Pleomorphomonas sp. T1.2MG-36: one gene and its partners. The main gene of each other region encodes a partner of the protein of the gene in region 2 in a complex. Links are inferred from orthologs where the notes say so. Each region holds a gene or a part of one and is shown on either strand. Other genes may lie near its edges. The genes, in order: QQZ18_RS16625, accD, accB and accC.

Evidence for each region.
Region 1: the proteins of accD (region 2) and QQZ18_RS16625 are in contact, whole or in part, in a solved structure (PDB 8UXZ), measured with the Escherichia coli proteins. The link is inferred for Pleomorphomonas sp. T1.2MG-36 from one-to-one orthologs.
Region 3: the proteins of accD (region 2) and accB are in contact, whole or in part, in a solved structure (PDB 8UXZ), measured with the Escherichia coli proteins. The link is inferred for Pleomorphomonas sp. T1.2MG-36 from one-to-one orthologs.
Region 4: the proteins of accD (region 2) and accC are in contact, whole or in part, in a solved structure (PDB 8UXZ), measured with the Escherichia coli proteins. The link is inferred for Pleomorphomonas sp. T1.2MG-36 from one-to-one orthologs.

The regions. Positions count from the first base shown.
Region 1 is NZ_CATNLY010000034.1:182,367-185,141, forward strand. It holds QQZ18_RS16625 (acetyl-CoA carboxylase carboxyltransferase subunit alpha), read left to right. Parts: upstream 1-795; coding sequence 796-1,755; downstream 1,756-2,775. Other genes in the region: QQZ18_RS16620 (site-specific tyrosine recombinase XerD), read left to right, coding at 1-636; QQZ18_RS16630 (L,D-transpeptidase family protein), read left to right, coding at 2,017-2,775. UniProt on the Escherichia coli protein: Component of the acetyl coenzyme A carboxylase (ACC) complex. First, biotin carboxylase catalyzes the carboxylation of biotin on its carrier protein (BCCP) and then the CO(2) group is transferred by the carboxyltransferase to acetyl-CoA to form malonyl-CoA.
Region 2 is NZ_CATNLY010000045.1:213,365-216,189, reverse strand. It holds accD (acetyl-CoA carboxylase, carboxyltransferase subunit beta), read right to left. Parts: upstream 1,939-2,825; coding sequence 1,063-1,938; downstream 1-1,062. Other genes in the region: QQZ18_RS18580 (L-2-amino-thiazoline-4-carboxylic acid hydrolase), read left to right, coding at 2,175-2,645; QQZ18_RS18590 (bifunctional folylpolyglutamate synthase/dihydrofolate synthase), read right to left, coding at 1-975.
Region 3 is NZ_CATNLY010000012.1:54,949-57,701, reverse strand. It holds accB (acetyl-CoA carboxylase biotin carboxyl carrier protein), read right to left. Parts: upstream 1,738-2,753; coding sequence 1,264-1,737; downstream 1-1,263. Other genes in the region: QQZ18_RS07245 (DsbA family protein), read right to left, coding at 2,360-2,753; aroQ (type II 3-dehydroquinate dehydratase), read right to left, coding at 1,764-2,207; accC (acetyl-CoA carboxylase biotin carboxylase subunit), read right to left, coding at 1-1,255. UniProt on the Escherichia coli protein: This protein is a component of the acetyl coenzyme A carboxylase complex; first, biotin carboxylase catalyzes the carboxylation of the carrier protein and then the transcarboxylase transfers the carboxyl group to form malonyl-CoA.
Region 4 is NZ_CATNLY010000012.1:55,784-58,622, reverse strand. It holds accC (acetyl-CoA carboxylase biotin carboxylase subunit), read right to left. Parts: upstream 2,177-2,839; coding sequence 824-2,176; downstream 1-823. Other genes in the region: aroQ (type II 3-dehydroquinate dehydratase), read right to left, coding at 2,685-2,839; accB (acetyl-CoA carboxylase biotin carboxyl carrier protein), read right to left, coding at 2,185-2,658; pncB (nicotinate phosphoribosyltransferase), read left to right, coding at 1-739. UniProt on the Escherichia coli protein: This protein is a component of the acetyl coenzyme A carboxylase complex; first, biotin carboxylase catalyzes the carboxylation of the carrier protein and then the transcarboxylase transfers the carboxyl group to form malonyl-CoA.

The DNA of each region.
Region 1 (2,775 bases), on a different replicon or contig from region 2:
GTCGACCGCCCCCGTACCCGCCGTCCGCTGCCCAAGGTACTTTCCGTCGAGGACGTCGGCCGACTGATGGACGCGACCGCCGCCACGGCCGCCGAGCCCGTCGAGGATCGGGCCGAAGCGCTGCGCCGTACCCGCTTCTGGGCCATGCTGGAAACGCTCTATGCGTCCGGCCTGCGCGTCTCCGAGCTCGTCGGCCTGCCGGCCGGCGCCATCCGCGAGGGCACGGCCGCCATGACCGTGCGCGGCAAAGGCTCCAAGGACCGGCTGGTGCCGATCGGCGACACCGCCCGCGCCGCCGTCATCGCCTATCGCAGCCTCCTCAAGGCAAGCGGCCGGCACGCCGGTAGCCCCTTCCTGTTTCCGGCCAACTCCGAAACCGGCCACGTGACGCGCCAGAGTTTCGCCCGCGACCTCAAGGACGCCGCCGCTCGGCTGGGCATATCGCCCGACAAGGTGTCGCCGCACGTCCTGCGACATGCCTTCGCCAGCCATCTGCTCCAGAACGGAGCCGACCTTCGCATCGTCCAGGAATTGCTCGGCCACGCCGACATCGGCACGACCGAGATCTACACGCACGTTCTCGAGCACCGTCTCGCCGCGCTTGTCGCCGATCATCACCCACTGTCCGAGCGATAATCGCCTTGGTAATGGCACGGAGATGATCACAGAATTGCCGGCATTTGCGGCGATTGGCGTTGACAAGGCGTCGATCGGAAGCCAAGTGTGCGCGGTCGCCGCACCTTTGGTTGTCCCTCGGGATTAAGACGGCGGCCGGGGCACCATGAAGAGAGCCGGATGAGAAGCTATCTCGACTTTGAGAAACCCATCGCCGACCTTGAGGGCAAGGTTCAGGAGCTGAAAGCCCTGGCCGACGGCGGAGCCGCCCTTCCCATCGACGACGACATCGCCAAACTCGAGACGAGCGCCGCCCAGGCGCTGGCCGACATCTACGCTCGCCTCACGCCTTGGCAGAAGGCGCAAGTCGCACGCCATCCCGACCGGCCGCATGCCGCCCACTACATCGAACGGTTGATCTCCGACTGGACGCCGCTCGCCGGCGACCGCAACTTTGGCGAAGACGCAGCGATCCTGGCCGGCCTCGGCAGTTTCCGTGGCCGTCCGGTGGCCGTCATCGGTCAGGAGAAGGGCCACGACACCCAGACGCGCATCCGCCATAATTTCGGCATGGCGCGTCCGGAGGGCTACCGCAAGGCCATCCGCATCATGGAACTGGCCGACCGCTTCAATCTGCCGGTGATCTCGCTTGTCGACACCGCTGGCGCCTATCCCGGCATCGGCGCCGAGGAACGCGGCCAGGCCGAAGCCATCGCCCGTTCGACGCAGGCCTGCCTCCGCTTGGGCGTGCCGATCGTCTCGGTGGTCATCGGCGAAGGCGGCTCCGGCGGCGCCATTGCCATCGCCACCGCCAACCGCGTCTTCATGCTCGAGCACTCCATCTACTCGGTGATCTCGCCCGAGGGCGCGGCCTCCATTTTGTGGAAGGATTCGGCCAAGGCCCAGGACGCGGCGATGAACATGCGCATCACCGCCCAGGATCTCGTTCGCTACGGCATCATCGACGGCATCATCGACGAGCCCGTCGGTGGCGCCCATCGTGCGCCGAACCAGGTGATCGAGGCCGTCGGCGGCGTTGTCGAGGCGGCATTTGCCACCTTCGACGGCAAGAGTCGCGACGACATCCGCGCCGATCGGCGCCGCAAGTTCCTGGCGATCGGCCGCGACCTCAAGGTCTGAGGCCGGACCGCCCTGCATTTTTCCGGTCGCCTTGCCATGAATTTCTCATGTTTCCATTGGAAATGAGAAGCCGGCGGCCTCGATGAACGGATGCGCCGGTCTCCGGCGCACCGGTTCGGCCTTGATGCGGTGGTAACCATTCGGTAACCCTGACCGTCGAGGATCGCTCCATGATATGCTGTCCGGCGCCCGGGGGGACGGCCAGACAGCCCCCGCCAGGACCCGGAAGGTGCCGCGGTGACCATGAGTGAAACGGAGAGCATGACCTCGTTCCGCCCGAACCAGCCCTCTCCAGGCATTTCCATCGCCGGCCGCCTTGCGCGACTTGCGGTCGCCCTCGGTCTCGCCGCGCTTCTGGCCGCCTGCCAGGCCGACGAGATCGGCTACGGCTATGGCCCCAAGGACCAGCGCCCGGTGTCGGCGAAGACGCTTGAGCTCATGAAGAAGCTCAACATGAAACTCTCCTCCCCGGTGCTGATGCGCATCTTCAAGGAGGAGAACAAGTTCGAAGTCTGGAAAATGAATGCGAGCGGGCGCTACGACCTGCTCAAGAGCTACGACATCTGCCGCTGGTCGGGCGATCTCGGGCCAAAGGTCAGGGAAGGCGACAGGCAGGCGCCGGAAGGCTTCTACGCCATTTCGCCCGGCTTGATGAATCCCAAGTCGGACTGGTATCTCGCCTTCAACACCGGCTTCCCCAATGCCTATGACCGGGCCAACGGCCGCACCGGTTCGGCGCTGATGGTGCACGGCTCCTGCTCGTCGCGCGGCTGCTACGCCATGACCGACCAGCAGATCCAGGAAATCTACGCCCTGGCGCGCGAAGCCTTCCGCGGCGGCCAGAAGGCGTTCCAGCTGCAAGCCTTCCCTTTCCGCCTCAACGGCAAGAACATGGCCAAGCACTGGAACGACCCCAACATGGCCTTCTGGAAGATGCTGAAGGAGGGCTACGACACCTTCGAGATGACCCGTATGGAGCCGAAGGTGGACGTCTGCGGTCGCAAGTACGTGTTCAACGCC
Region 2 (2,825 bases):
CACCTCGCCAGCGCCGGGATTGTGACCGCCGTCGAGCCAGATCTCCGCTCCTTGCGGCGCGGCATCGACGATGGCGCCGACCGTCAGGCGCTGCAGACGCGCCGGCCATTCGACGCGCTCCATGCCCCGCTCCAGGGCATCGTGCCCAACGTGAAAGCCGGCCGCCCGCACCGCGGCGATAGCCGTGCCGGCATTGACGATCTGGTGGCTACCGGGAAGGCGCGGCCTCGGCAAATCCAGCAGACCGTCGATATCCTGGAACACCAGGCGGCCATGCTCCTCGAAGGCCGTCCAATCCTGCCCACCGATCATCAGCGGCCCGGCGCCAACCTCCGCCGCCACCCGTTCGACCACGGCCACGACGCCATCGGGGTTCGGAGACAGCACGACCGGTGCGCCCGCCTTGATGATGCCGGCCTTCTCGAAGGCGATCTTCTCGACGGTATTGCCGAGATAGGCCTGATGGTCGAGCGAGATCGACGTGATGACCGACACGGCCGGACGGTCGACCACATTGGTGGAATCGAACCGGCCGCCCAGACCGACCTCAAGTAGCAGCGCGTCGGCCGGCCGCTCGGCAAACAGCAGGAAGCCGGCGGCGGTCAGAAGCTCGAAAAGGGTGATCGCTTCGTCCCCGTTGGCCTTTTCGGTGCGGGAAAGCGCATCGGCGAGAGCGTCGTCGTCGACGAAGCTCGATATGCCGGGCCCGCCCGCAAGACGAAATCGCTCATTGTAGCGGACGAGGTGCGGCGAGGTATCGGCGTGAACACGAAGCCCCTCGGCCTCAAGGATGGCCCTCAGAAATGCCACCGTCGACCCCTTGCCGTTGGTGCCGGCGACATGGAAGACCGGCGGCAAGCGCTGCTCGGGATGGCCGAGCGCGGCGAGCAGCCGGCGAATGCGGCCAAGCGAGAGGTCGAAGCCCTTCGGCCAGCGCGCGCCAAGGCGGTCGATGATGTCGAGCGGCGTTTCCATGGCATAGATCCGAAAATGGGGAGACCCCAAAAGGAACACGCCGCCTGACGGCGGCGCGGAAGGTTGAAAGACTGTGGCCGCGAACCGTCAGGCAGGAATGAGCGCTGTGCCCTTGGCGTGGGTCAGCAGGCGAACAAGGCGGCCGATGGTGGCCCGCAGCTCGTGCCGGTGCGCCACAAGGTCGATCATGCCGTGCTCGTGAAGATATTCGGAACGCTGGAAGCCTTCCGGCAGCTTCTCGCGAATGGTCTGCTCGATGACGCGAGGACCGGCAAAGCCGATCAGCGCGCCCGGCTCGGCGATGTGAACGTCGCCCAGCATGGCATAGGAGGCAGTGACGCCGCCGAGCGTCGGATTGGTGAGCACGACGATGTAGGGCAGTCCCGCCTCGCGCAGCATCTCGACCGCCACCGTGGTGCGCGGCATCTGCATAAGCGACAGGATTCCCTCCTGCATGCGAGCGCCGCCGGACGCCGTGAACATGACGAAGGCGGCCGAACGGGCCACGGCTTCCTCAATGCCGCGAATGATCGCTTCGCCGGCGGCCGTACCCAACGAACCACCCATGAAGTCGAAGTCCTGCACCGCGGCGACCACGGCGTTGCCCTCGACACGACCGGCGCCCACCAGCACCGCATCGTCGTTGCCAGTCTTGGCGCGCGAGTCGCGCAGGCGGTCGACGTAACGCTTCTCGTCGCGGAACTTGAGCGGATCCTGCGTCACCGCCGGCGTCGAAATCGCCTCATAGTCTCCGCCGTCGAAGAGCTGCACGAAGCGTTCCTTCGGCGGCATGCGCATATGATAGCCGGAGTTGGGGATCACCCACTGGTTGGCTTCGAGGTCACGGTGAAAAACCATCTCGCCGGTCTCCGGGCACTTCACCCAGAGATTCTCGGGCACATCGCGCTTGGCGGACCAGAGGGAGCGGATTTTCGGGCGGACGACGTTGTTGATCCAGTTCACGGGGAGTTTCGACCTTTGCTCGCGGAACACCGGCCGGCCATGCCGTTCCCGGCGCGGAACCGGCCGCAGCCAAGCCTCGGGCGCCGCCGTTCCTTCGTCGAGGCTCTCATAGCACAGCCTTCCCCGGGACCAAAGCCGTTTCGCCTGACGCGGAACCGCCACTTCCGTCACTGCGGAGATGCCGCTTTTCAGCGACCGCCGATCGGATTAGCTTCGAACCGTTCCAGGAGAGCCCCATGCCGTTGCCCATCATAGAGCGCCGCCGTATCGAGGCGGAGATCGTCGGCCACCTTTATCGCGAACTCGTGGGACGCATGGGCGAGGAGGAGGCACGGGACATCATCGACGGGGCCATCCGAAAAGCCGCGATCGCCCATGGGGAGGCCTGCCGCGCCGACCTCGGCCACATGCCGGATTTCAAGGATTTCGAGGCCATTCTGCCGGCCTGGACAGCCGATGACGCCCTGACGATCGAAGTGAAGGAGGCGAGCCCGGAGCGTCTTTCCTACGACGTCACGCGCTGCCAGTACGCCGAGACATACAAGGAGATGGGACTGGCCGAGATCGGCGCGCTGCTCTCCTGCAATCGCGACGCCGCCTTTTGCGAAGGCTACAACCCGTCCATGAAGCTTGAACGCACCGAAACCATCATGGCCGGCGGCCGGCGGTGCGATTTCCGCTATCGCCTCGACCGGACACAAGACTGAACGGTCGCGACACCCTGTCGGAGCGATTTGCTTCAAGGCGTTTACCTCAAAAACGGCCCCTCGCTGAAATTGCCACCATCTTCCGTTGCCGGTCTTGCATCCACCGGCCAAATCGGATGATGAATAAGCCGTCAGATACGAAAGTTACAAACACCCGGCCACAAAGGTCTTTCTAGGCCT
Region 3 (2,753 bases), on a different replicon or contig from region 2:
GCGGGATCGTCGAGTCGATGCCGTCGACCACGAACTCGTCGAGGCAGCGGCGCAGGCGCATCAGGCACTCGACGCGGTTGCGACCATGAACGATCAGCTTGCCGATCATGCTGTCGTAGTAGGGCGGGATCGTGTAGCCCTGATAGACGCCGCTGTCGACACGGACCCCCAATCCGCCCGGCGGATGCCAATAAGTGATCTTGCCGGGCGACGGCGCGAAGGTTGCGGCGTTCTCGGCATTGATGCGGCATTCGATGGCATGGCCGTTGAAGTGGACGTCCGACTGGCGGAAGCTCAATGCCTGACCCGAGGCCACCTTGATCTGCTCGTTGACAAGATCGATGCCAGTGATCATCTCCGTCACCGGGTGTTCCACCTGCAGGCGGGTGTTCATCTCGATGAAGTAGAACTCGCCGTTCTCGTAAAGGAACTCGATAGTGCCGGCGCCGGAATAGTTGAGCTCGGACATCGCGTTGGCGACGATGTTGCCGATCCTGGCCCGCTCGTCGTCGTTGAGGGCCGGCGAGCGGGCCTCTTCCATGACCTTCTGGTGGCGGCGCTGCAGCGAACAGTCGCGTTCGCCGAGATGCACGGCATTGCCCTGGCCGTCGCCCAGCACCTGCAACTCGATGTGGCGCGGTTTCAGGAGATACTTCTCGATGTAGACCGCGTCGTCGCCGAAGGCATTTTTGGCTTCGGTCTTGGCGGCCGACATGGCCGAGGGCAGTTCCGCTTCGGTCATGGCGACGCGCATGCCGCGGCCACCGCCACCGGCCGACGCCTTCACCAAAACCGGATAGCCGATCTCGGCGGCAACCCGCAGGGCGTCTTCCTCGGATTCGACGGCGCCATCCGAACCCGGCACCACGGGGATACCGAGGCGCTTGGCGGTTGCCTTGGCCTCGATCTTGTCGCCCATGATGCGGATATGGTCGGCCGACGGCCCGATGAAGGCAATGTTGTGGGCTGCCAGGATATCGGCAAAGCGAGCGTTTTCGCTGAGGAAGCCGTAACCGGGATGAACCGCCTCGGCACCGGTGATCTCGCAGGCGGCGACGATATTGGGAATGTTGAGGTAGCTGTCGCGCACCGGCGCCGGGCCGATGCACACGCTCTCGTCCGCGAGACGGACGTGCATGGCGTTGGCGTCGGCCGTCGAATGGACGGCGACGGTACCGATGCCAAGCTCCTTGCAGGCGCGCAGCACCCGAAGGGCGATTTCGCCGCGATTGGCGATGAGGATCTTTTCGAACATGGGGCCGGTCACTCGATGATCAGCAGCGGTTCGCCGAACTCGACCGGCTGGCCGTTCTCGACGAAAACGGCGGTGACGCGGCCGGCGCGCGGTGCCGGAATGTGGTTGAGGTGCTTCATGGCCTCGATGATCATCACCGTCTGGCCTTCCTTCACCACGTCGCCGACTTCGACGAACGAGCGGGCGCCCGGTTCGGGCGCCACGTAGGCGGTCCCAACCATCGGGGAGGGCACTGCGCCGGGGTTGGCAGCGGGGTCGGCCGCCTTCGCAACGTCGACGGCCGCGACGGCGGCAACCGGTGCCGCCATTGCCGGCATCGGACCCGGCGCGGCCCAGCCGCCCTGGGTGATGGTGACCGGCGCCGCCGTTCGAGCCACGCGGATCTTCAGCTTCTCCTGCTCCACCTCGATCTCGGTGAGGTTGGTCTCGTCGAGGATGTTGGCAAGCTGGCGGATCAGTTCGTAGTCAAAGGTCTGGGGCATCGGTTCTCACCGGATTGGGACGGCGGTCACCCTTTCAGGAGACCGGCGAGGGCTTCGAGCGCGAGTGTGTAGCCGAGGGGGCCGAGGCCTACGATCACTCCGGCCGCCACGGGCGACACGAAGGACCGATGCCGAAAACTCTCGCGGGCATGGACGTTGGAAATGTGAACCTCGATCAGGGGAACGCTAGCTCCCTTGATCGCGTCGTGGAGGGCGATCGACGTGTGGGTGTAGGCGCCGGGGTTCATCACCACGCCGGCACCACGCCGTCCAGCCTCCTGGATCCAGTCGACGAGTACGCCCTCATGGTTGGACTGACGAAACTCGACGGCCGAAAACCCCAGCGCGGCAGCCTTCTCGCGGCAGTTCGCCTCGATGTCGGCAAGGGTCAGCGATCCGTAGATGCCCGGTTCCCGAGTTCCGAGAAGATTGAGGTTCGGTCCGTTGAGGATGAACGCTTCAATGGGCAATCGGTCGGTTCCCTTTCAGGCCGGAGCGGGGATGGTCGCAACCCGAAGGCTGCGGCCGGCTTCCTTATAGGCATATGCCGCGCCGAAAAAAAGAGGCCGCGCCGATTCATCCCCGTCTGCCGGGTGCCTCCGCTCCCGGCGCCGATCAAAGATCAACAGGCAGTCTTGCCGCAGGCGCGCATTGCCTCGATCCTGCGGTTCAAATCGGCGAAGCCAACGGCGCCATAGACCATCTCGTCACCGATGATGTAGGCGGGGGTTCCGTTGATGCCGAGCTTGCGGGCGAGATCGTAGGAGTGATTGATCGCTTCGGCCACCGCCTGGGTACCGGCCGTCTCCTTCACCTTCGCCTCGTCGAGGCCCGCCTTGACCGCCGCTGCCAGCGCACGATCGCCGTCGGCCTGTCCCCGGATGCCCATCAGCTCGAAATGGAAGGCCTCGTAGGCCTTGGGATCGAGGATGTTGACGGCCGCCGCAACCTTGGCCGCCTCGACCGACCCCTCGCTCAGGATGGGAAACTCCTTGAGGATGATCTTGACGTCCTTC
Region 4 (2,839 bases), on a different replicon or contig from region 2:
CAAGATCGCCGACTTCGGCAGCCGTCGCCGCCATTCGCATCTCTGGCAGGACTGGTGCGTCAACGCGTTGAAGGAAGGCCTCGGACCGGCCTTCATCGGCACGTCGAACGTGCTGCTGGCGATGAAGAGCGACCTTGAGGCCATCGGCACGAACGCCCATGAGCTGCCGATGGCCATGGCCGCGCTCGCCAATACCGAAGACGAGATGCGTCAGGCGCCCTATCGGGTGCTGCGCGACTGGCAGGAGCTCTACGACGGCAACCTTCTGGTCGTCTTGCCGGACGCCTTCGGCACCTCCTCCTTCCTGCGCGACGCGCCAGATTGGGTGGCCGACTGGAAGGGCTTCCGACCCGACAGTGCCGATCCAGTCGAGGGCGGCGAAGAGATCATCGCTTGGTGGAAGGCAAAAGGGCAGGACCCCCGCGACAAGCTGATCGTCTTCTCAGACGGCCTTGACGTCGAGGAGATAGAGCGCGTCTACACGCATTTCCGCGGTCGCGTTCACATGAGTTTCGGCTGGGGCACCAACCTCACCAACGACTTTCAGGATTGCGCGCCGCAACCCACCGACGACTTCGACGCGATCTCGCTCGTCTGCAAGGTGACGCAGGTCAATGGCCGGCCGGCGGTGAAGCTCTCCGACAATCCGGAAAAGGCGACCGGTGACCCGGCCGAGATCGCCCGCTATTTGCGCGTCTTCGGCGAGGCGGGGCGCATCAAGCGGCCGGTACTGGTGTAGTCGAAGGCGCGATCTGACCGAAAACGGCAGCGCCGCCCGAAGGGGCGGCGCATCGAATAAGCAAGTGCTTACTTATCTTTCTGATCAAGCCTCGAACGGCTTGGTGGCGAGCCACTTCTCCAGCCAGTGGATGTCATAGGCGCCGTCGATGATGTCGGCGTTCTTCAGCATGTTGTTGAAGAGCGGGATCGTCGAGTCGATGCCGTCGACCACGAACTCGTCGAGGCAGCGGCGCAGGCGCATCAGGCACTCGACGCGGTTGCGACCATGAACGATCAGCTTGCCGATCATGCTGTCGTAGTAGGGCGGGATCGTGTAGCCCTGATAGACGCCGCTGTCGACACGGACCCCCAATCCGCCCGGCGGATGCCAATAAGTGATCTTGCCGGGCGACGGCGCGAAGGTTGCGGCGTTCTCGGCATTGATGCGGCATTCGATGGCATGGCCGTTGAAGTGGACGTCCGACTGGCGGAAGCTCAATGCCTGACCCGAGGCCACCTTGATCTGCTCGTTGACAAGATCGATGCCAGTGATCATCTCCGTCACCGGGTGTTCCACCTGCAGGCGGGTGTTCATCTCGATGAAGTAGAACTCGCCGTTCTCGTAAAGGAACTCGATAGTGCCGGCGCCGGAATAGTTGAGCTCGGACATCGCGTTGGCGACGATGTTGCCGATCCTGGCCCGCTCGTCGTCGTTGAGGGCCGGCGAGCGGGCCTCTTCCATGACCTTCTGGTGGCGGCGCTGCAGCGAACAGTCGCGTTCGCCGAGATGCACGGCATTGCCCTGGCCGTCGCCCAGCACCTGCAACTCGATGTGGCGCGGTTTCAGGAGATACTTCTCGATGTAGACCGCGTCGTCGCCGAAGGCATTTTTGGCTTCGGTCTTGGCGGCCGACATGGCCGAGGGCAGTTCCGCTTCGGTCATGGCGACGCGCATGCCGCGGCCACCGCCACCGGCCGACGCCTTCACCAAAACCGGATAGCCGATCTCGGCGGCAACCCGCAGGGCGTCTTCCTCGGATTCGACGGCGCCATCCGAACCCGGCACCACGGGGATACCGAGGCGCTTGGCGGTTGCCTTGGCCTCGATCTTGTCGCCCATGATGCGGATATGGTCGGCCGACGGCCCGATGAAGGCAATGTTGTGGGCTGCCAGGATATCGGCAAAGCGAGCGTTTTCGCTGAGGAAGCCGTAACCGGGATGAACCGCCTCGGCACCGGTGATCTCGCAGGCGGCGACGATATTGGGAATGTTGAGGTAGCTGTCGCGCACCGGCGCCGGGCCGATGCACACGCTCTCGTCCGCGAGACGGACGTGCATGGCGTTGGCGTCGGCCGTCGAATGGACGGCGACGGTACCGATGCCAAGCTCCTTGCAGGCGCGCAGCACCCGAAGGGCGATTTCGCCGCGATTGGCGATGAGGATCTTTTCGAACATGGGGCCGGTCACTCGATGATCAGCAGCGGTTCGCCGAACTCGACCGGCTGGCCGTTCTCGACGAAAACGGCGGTGACGCGGCCGGCGCGCGGTGCCGGAATGTGGTTGAGGTGCTTCATGGCCTCGATGATCATCACCGTCTGGCCTTCCTTCACCACGTCGCCGACTTCGACGAACGAGCGGGCGCCCGGTTCGGGCGCCACGTAGGCGGTCCCAACCATCGGGGAGGGCACTGCGCCGGGGTTGGCAGCGGGGTCGGCCGCCTTCGCAACGTCGACGGCCGCGACGGCGGCAACCGGTGCCGCCATTGCCGGCATCGGACCCGGCGCGGCCCAGCCGCCCTGGGTGATGGTGACCGGCGCCGCCGTTCGAGCCACGCGGATCTTCAGCTTCTCCTGCTCCACCTCGATCTCGGTGAGGTTGGTCTCGTCGAGGATGTTGGCAAGCTGGCGGATCAGTTCGTAGTCAAAGGTCTGGGGCATCGGTTCTCACCGGATTGGGACGGCGGTCACCCTTTCAGGAGACCGGCGAGGGCTTCGAGCGCGAGTGTGTAGCCGAGGGGGCCGAGGCCTACGATCACTCCGGCCGCCACGGGCGACACGAAGGACCGATGCCGAAAACTCTCGCGGGCATGGACGTTGGAAATGTGAACCTCGATCAGGG